Linked DNA regions of Sporichthya polymorpha DSM 43042. The protein of the gene in region 1 interacts with the protein of each later gene in a pairwise test. Links are inferred from orthologs where the notes say so. Each region holds a gene or a part of one and is shown on either strand. Other genes may lie near its edges. The genes, in order: rpe and eno.

Region 1 (3,076 bases):
CGGGGCCGCCGGCGCCGCCGCCCGAGGTCAGCCCGCCCTGGCCCCGGTTGGGTCCGCCGTTGCCGGGGTCGCCCTCAGGACCGCCACCGCCGCCACCGGCGCCGCCCGGCGTCCCGCTGTAGGTGCCCCCGCCCCCGCCGCCGCCACCGGCCGCGAGCAGCGGCACCGCGACCTGCGGGAGCGTGGTGTGGGCCATCACGAACGACCCGCCTCCGCCGCCGCCCCCGCCGCCGCCGAACTGGTTGAACGGGTCGCAGACATCGGTGCTCGGGTCGAGCTGCACGGTGCCGCCGGGCGCCCCGCCGTTCACCCCACCGGCTCCACCGGTGATGCCGTTCGCGGACGAGCCGATTCCGCCGACGTAGAGGTCGAGCACCTGCCCGGGTTCGACGTTGAGGACCGCTCGAGCGGTACCGCCGAGGCCGCCCGGCGCGCCGGTCACGGTCCGGGCACGGGGGAGCGAGAGCGTGCCCTCGGTGCAGTCGCTCTGCTGGTCCGCATCGCCCGGTCCGCCGGAACCACCGCGGGCCCCGACGACGAGGTTGACCACGCCGGCGGGGACGGTGAAGACCGTCGCGATCGCCGAGGGTTCGGTGAACAGGCACTGGACGGCCCGCCCGCTCGCGGTGCACTCGGCGGGCAGCGGCGCGCGGGGTGCGGCGCCGGCCGGGGGAGCGGTCGTGGCCACGAGGAGCGGTACCAGCAGCGGACCGAGAATCCACGGCCGGGACGACCCACCGACCCTGCCCCGCATCACCCGCTGTGCCATGGCGATCCTCCCCGGTGGCGCTCAAGCTAGTCGAGACGTGCCCGTGTCATCAGGGTCCACACGAGCGATTCGCCACCAGGTAAGGGCATTTCCGGTCAAGAAGTCCGCACGGTGATCCGGCGGCGCGGTGAGATCCGGCTGTGGTCGCGGCCTCGCCCGCGACCGGTCTGCCGATACGCTCCCGGTCCCATGGGTGTGCAGATCTCGCCGAGCATCCTCTCGGCCGACTTCTCCCGGCTGGCCGAGGAGTGCGACCGCGTCGCCGGGGCGGCGGACTGGCTCCACGTCGACGTCATGGACAACCACTTCGTGCCGAACCTGACGCTGGGCCTGCCGATCGTCGAGTCGCTCCTCAAGCGCGTCAGCACGCCGGTCGACTGCCACCTGATGATCGCCGACCCGGACCGCTGGGCCCCCGGGTACGCCGAGGCCGGCGCCGGCTCGGTGACGTTCCACGTCGAGGCCGCCCACGCCCCGATCCGGTTGGCCCGCGCGATCCGCGCCGCCGGCGCCCGGGCCGGGATGGCGCTCAAGCCCGCCACCGACGTCGAGGGCTACGCCGACCTGCTGCCCGAGCTCGACATGGTGCTGATCATGACCGTCGAACCCGGTTTCGGCGGCCAGGCGTTCCTCGACGTCGTCCTGCCGAAGATTCGCCGAGCCCGCGAGCTCATCGCCGGCCGCGACCTCGACCTGTGGCTGCAGGTCGACGGCGGGGTCTCCGCGAGCACGATCGAGCGGTGCGCCGAGGCCGGGGCCGACGTGTTCGTCGCCGGGTCCGCGGTCTACGGCGCGGACGACCCGGCCGAGGCCGTGCGCCGGCTCCGCGCGCAGGCCGAGACCGCCACCGCGGCGGCGCCCTGGGCGAAGTCCGCCGAGTCCGCGGGTCCGGAGTAGGACCGATGGCGTCACCGGCCGAGTACGCGGCGATGCGCCGTGCCCTGGCGCTGGCCGGGCGCGGGCTCGGGACGACCAGCCCGAACCCGGTCGTCGGCGCCGTGGTGCTCGACATCGTCGGCACCGTGGTCGGCGAGGGCTTCCACGTGAAGGCCGGGAGCCCGCACGCCGAGGTCCTCGCGCTGGCCGCCGCCGGCTCGCGGGCGCAGAACGGCACCTGCGTCGTCACGCTCGAACCCTGCAACCACACCGGCCGGACGCCGCCGTGCGTCCAGGCCCTGCTGGACGCCGGCATCGCGCGCGTCGTCATCGCGGTCCGCGACCCGTTCGCGCCGGCGGCCGGGGGCGTCGAGGCCCTGCGCGCGGCCGGGCTCGAGGTCGAGGTCGGCGTCCTGGCGGCCGAGGCCGAGCGGGTCAACGAGGCCTGGCTGACCTCGGTCCGCGCCGGCCGGCCCTTCGTCACCTGGAAGTACGCCGCGAGCCTCGACGGTCGCTCCGCCGCCGCCGACGGCACCAGTCAATGGATCACCGGCCCCGCGGCCCGCGCCGACGTGCACCGGCTCCGCGCCGAGTGCGACGCGGTGCTCGTCGGCTCCGGCACCGTGCTCGCCGACGACCCGGCCCTGACCGTCCGCGACGCCCCGGTCCGCCACGGCCAGCCGCTGCGGGTCGTCCTCGACTCGGCCCTGCGCACGCCGCCGACCGCGCAGGTCCTCGACGACACGGCGCCGACGCTGATCTTCAAGGCCCCGGGTGCGGTGGACGGCGACCCGCGCCTGTACGAGGGCGCCAAGATCGTGACGGTCCCTCAGGCGCCCGATGGCACCGGCGTCGACCTGCACGCGGTCCTGGCCGAACTGCACTCCCGCCAGGTCGTCTCGGTCCTCCTCGAGGGCGGCCCGCGGCTCGCCGGGTCGTTCCTGGCGGCCGGTCTGGTCGACCGCGTCGTCGGCTACGTCGCCCCGGTCCTGATCGGCGGCGACGGTCTACCGGCCCTGGCCGGCCCCGGCGCCCCGACGATCGAGGCCGCCCGCCGTTTCCGGCTCGACGAGATCACCCCCGTGGGCCCGGACGTCCGCCTCGTGGCCCGGCCGGTGGTCCCGAGCCCGCCCCGCGAACCGGCCGTCGAGAATTCAGTGGAGAATTGAGCGATGTTCACGGGCATCGTCGAGGAACTCGGTGAGGTTCTCGGCCTCGAAAACCTGAGCGAGGACGCCGCGCGGCTGACGTTGCGCGGCCCGCTGGTCTGCGGCGACGCCCGGCACGGGGACTCCATCGCCGTCAACGGCGTCTGCCTGACGGTCGTCGACGTCGTCGACGGCGCGTTCACCGCCGACGTCATGAAGGAGACGCTCGACCGGTCCGCGCTCGGCGCCCTGGGCTCGGGCTCGCCGGTGAACCTGGAGCGGG
Region 2 (3,157 bases), 3.7 Mb from region 1 along the record:
TCGCCTACTGCGACCCGCCCGGCCCGCTGGAGACCGCGAACCTGCCGACGTTCTACGCGATCTCGCCGACCCCCGCCGACTGGCCGGCGGAGCGGGTCAGCTCGTTCTTCCGTGAGTACAACTGCCACATGCTGCGGAACCTCACGATCCACGAGGCGATGCCCGGGCACGTGCTCCAGCTCGCGCACGACCGTCGCTGCGTGGCGCCGACGAAGGTGCGCGCCGCGTTCTGGAGCGGCCCGTTCGTCGAGGGCTGGGCGGTCTACTCCGAGGAGCTGATGGCCCGTCACGGTTTCGGTGGCGACGCCCTGCGGATGCAGCAGCTGAAGATGCAGCTGCGGATGACGATCAACACGATCCTCGATGTCCGCGTCCACACGCGCGGGATGACGCAGGACGAGGCCATGGCGCTGATGACTGGCCGCGGCCACCAGGAGGAGGGCGAGGCCCACGGCAAGTGGCGCCGGTCCCTGCTCACCTCCACCCAGCTCTCGACGTACTTCGTCGGGTATCTCGGCGTGCGCGACCTGGTCGCCGAGGTCCGGGCCGCGGACCCGGGACGGGCGGAGCGCGAAGTCCACGACCGCCTGCTCGCCCACGGCTCGCCGCCCCCGCGGCACCTGCGCACCCTGCTCGGTCGGTAGGCCCCGCGGTGGGCGAATCGGGCGAAGGCGGACAATCGAATGAAGCATCTTCGTGTTCACCCGGAGCCGCCGGTGCGGCTCCGCCGTCGCGTTGCGAACGCTCGGTAGTGTCGTCAGCGCTGTCTGAAATGGAGTGACGAACGTGGCCACCATCGACGAGATCGTCGCGATCGAGATCCTCGACTCGCGCGGCAACCCGACCGTCGAGGTCGAGGTCGTGCTCGACGACGGCAAGGTGGGGCGCGCGGCCGTGCCCTCCGGCGCCTCCACCGGCGCCTTCGAAGCCGTCGAGCTCCGGGACGGTGGCGACCGCTACCAGGGCAAGGGCGTCCTGAAGGCCGTCGCCGCGGTCGAGGAGGAGATCCAGGACGCGCTGCTGGGCTTCGACGCCAGCGAGCAGCGCCTGATCGACCAGGCCCTGATCGACCTCGACGGGACGCCCGGCAAGTCGCGCCTCGGCGCGAACGCGATCCTCGGCGTCAGCCTCGCCGTCGCGCGCGCCGCCGCCGAGAGCGCGGAACTGCCGCTGTTCCGCTACGTCGGCGGCCCGAGCGCGCACGTGCTCCCGGTGCCGATGATGAACATCCTCAACGGTGGCGCGCACGCGGACACCAGCGTCGACATCCAGGAGTTCATGATCGCCCCGGTCGGGGCCGAGTCGTTCTCCGAGGCACTGCGCTGGGGCGCGGAGGTCTACCACTCGCTCAAGTCCGTCCTGAAGCAGCAGGGCCTCGCAACCGGCCTCGGTGACGAGGGGGGCTTCGCACCGGACCTGCCGTCGAACCGGGCCGCGCTCGACCTGATCGCGACCGCGATCGGGGCGGCCGGTTTCCGCCTCGGTGACGACGTTGTCCTCGCGCTGGACGTCGCCGCGACCGAGTTCCACTCCGACGGCGTCTACAACTTCGAGGGCCAGAAGCGCACCGCGGAGCAGATGGCCGAGTACTACGCGGACCTCGTCGCCAGCTACCCGCTGGTCTCGATCGAGGACCCGATGAACGAGGAGGACTGGGCCGGCTGGCACGCGCTCACCGAGCGCCTCGGCGACCGGGTCCAGCTCGTCGGTGACGACCTGTTCGTCACGAACCCGGAGCGGCTCGCCCGCGGCATCGCCGAGGGCACCGCGAACGCGCTGCTGGTGAAGGTCAATCAGATCGGCACGCTGACCGAGACCCTCGACGCCGTGAATCTCGCGCACCGCAACGGGTACCGCTGCATGATGAGCCACCGCAGCGGCGAGACCGAGGACACCACGATCGCCGACCTCGCGGTCGCGACCGACTGCGGCCAGATCAAGACCGGCGCCCCGGCGCGGTCCGAGCGCGTCGCGAAGTACAACCAACTGCTGCGCATCGAGCAGCTGCTCGACGACGCCGCCCGCTACGCCGGCCGGTCCGCCTTCCCGCGGTACCAGGGCTAGGTCTGACGTGAAGGTGCCCCGCCGCGCCGCCGCGCGACCGACGTCTCGGGACCGGGCTCGCCCGGCCGCGAGCCGCGGCGCTGCGCGGCCGGCGGTGCACAGCGGCCGGGCGCGGATCCCGGCCCAGGCCGCGCCGGTCGCGGTCACGCCGCCGGGCAGCGGCCCCCGCAGCTACTTCACACGGCGGGCCGCGGTGTTCGCGGCCGTGCTGTTCGTCGTCGCGATGACGGTGGCGATCCCGGCCCAGCGCTACGTCGCGCAGCGCAACAACATCTCCGACCTTCGGCAGCAGGTCGCGCAGGACACCGAGCGCGTCGCCGAACTCGAGAGGCAGGTCGCCGCGGCGAACGAGCCGTACGCGATCGAGCGCGAGGCCCGGCGCCGCCTGCACTACGTGATGCCCGGCGAGATGGCGTTCCGCGTCTCCGACCCGATGCTCGTGCAGAAGGAGCAGGAGGCCCGCGCCAAGGCCGAGGGCCCGTGGTGGGACCGCATGCTCGACTCCGTCGACGAGGCCGCGCAGCCCGTCAGCGAGCTGCCCACGGGGCGGGCGGCTCCGTGACCTCGGGCCTCGAGCCCGCCGACGCCGCCGTGGTGAAGGCCCAACTGGGTCGACCTCCGCGGGCCGCGGTCGGCGTCGCGCACCGGTGCCCGTGCGGGCTCCCCGACGTGGTGAAGACCAAGCCGCGCCTCGACGACGGCACCCCGTTCCCGACGCTGTACTACCTGACCTGCCCCACCGCCGCCTCGGCGATCGGGACCCTCGAGGCCTCGGGTCTGATGCGGGAGATGACGGCCCGTCTGGCCGACGACCCCGAGCTCGCGGGGGCGTACCAGCGTGCCCACGAGGCCTACCTCGCGACGCGGGACGAGATCGAGGAGGTCCCCGAGATCGCGGGCACCTCCGCCGGTGGGATGCCGCGGCGGGTCAAGTGCCTTCACGTCCTCGTCGGGCACTCGCTCGCCGCCGGCCCCGGCGTCAACCCGCTCGGGGACGAGGCGCTCGAACTCCTCGGCGAGTGGTGGCGCAAGGGGCCCTGCGTGGAGGTGGACCCGTGAGAGTCGCCGGTATCGACTGCGGGACGAACTCGAT

Evidence for each region.
Region 2: the proteins of rpe (region 1) and eno interact in binary tests that used the Escherichia coli proteins (3 or more experiments, as listed by UniProt). The link is inferred for Sporichthya polymorpha DSM 43042 from one-to-one orthologs.

The regions. Positions count from the first base shown.
Region 1 is NZ_KB913029.1:4,286,398-4,289,473, forward strand. Bases 49-2,812 are described here. They hold rpe (ribulose-phosphate 3-epimerase), read left to right. Parts: upstream 49-958; coding sequence 959-1,666; downstream 1,667-2,812. Other genes in these bases: SPOPO_RS34505 (hypothetical protein), read right to left, coding at 49-769; ribD (bifunctional diaminohydroxyphosphoribosylaminopyrimidine deaminase/5-amino-6-(5-phosphoribosylamino)uracil reductase RibD), read left to right, coding at 1,672-2,812. Also shown: more of SPOPO_RS34505, read right to left, coding at 1-48; more of ribD, read left to right, coding at 2,813-2,814; SPOPO_RS0120880 (riboflavin synthase), read left to right, coding at 2,818-3,076. UniProt on the Escherichia coli protein: Catalyzes the reversible epimerization of D-ribulose 5-phosphate to D-xylulose 5-phosphate.
Region 2 is NZ_KB913029.1:545,931-549,087, reverse strand. The notes cover bases 81-2,925. They hold eno (phosphopyruvate hydratase), read left to right. Parts: upstream 81-786; coding sequence 787-2,064; downstream 2,065-2,925. Other genes in these bases: SPOPO_RS0102730 (DUF501 domain-containing protein), read left to right, coding at 2,623-2,925; SPOPO_RS0102735 (FtsB family cell division protein), read left to right, coding at 2,072-2,626; SPOPO_RS0102745 (DUF885 domain-containing protein), read left to right, coding at 81-644. Outside these bases: more of SPOPO_RS0102745, read left to right, coding at 1-80; more of SPOPO_RS0102730, read left to right, coding at 2,926-3,123; SPOPO_RS0102725 (Ppx/GppA phosphatase family protein), read left to right, coding at 3,120-3,157. UniProt on the Escherichia coli protein: Catalyzes the reversible conversion of 2-phosphoglycerate (2-PG) into phosphoenolpyruvate (PEP). It is essential for the degradation of carbohydrates via glycolysis.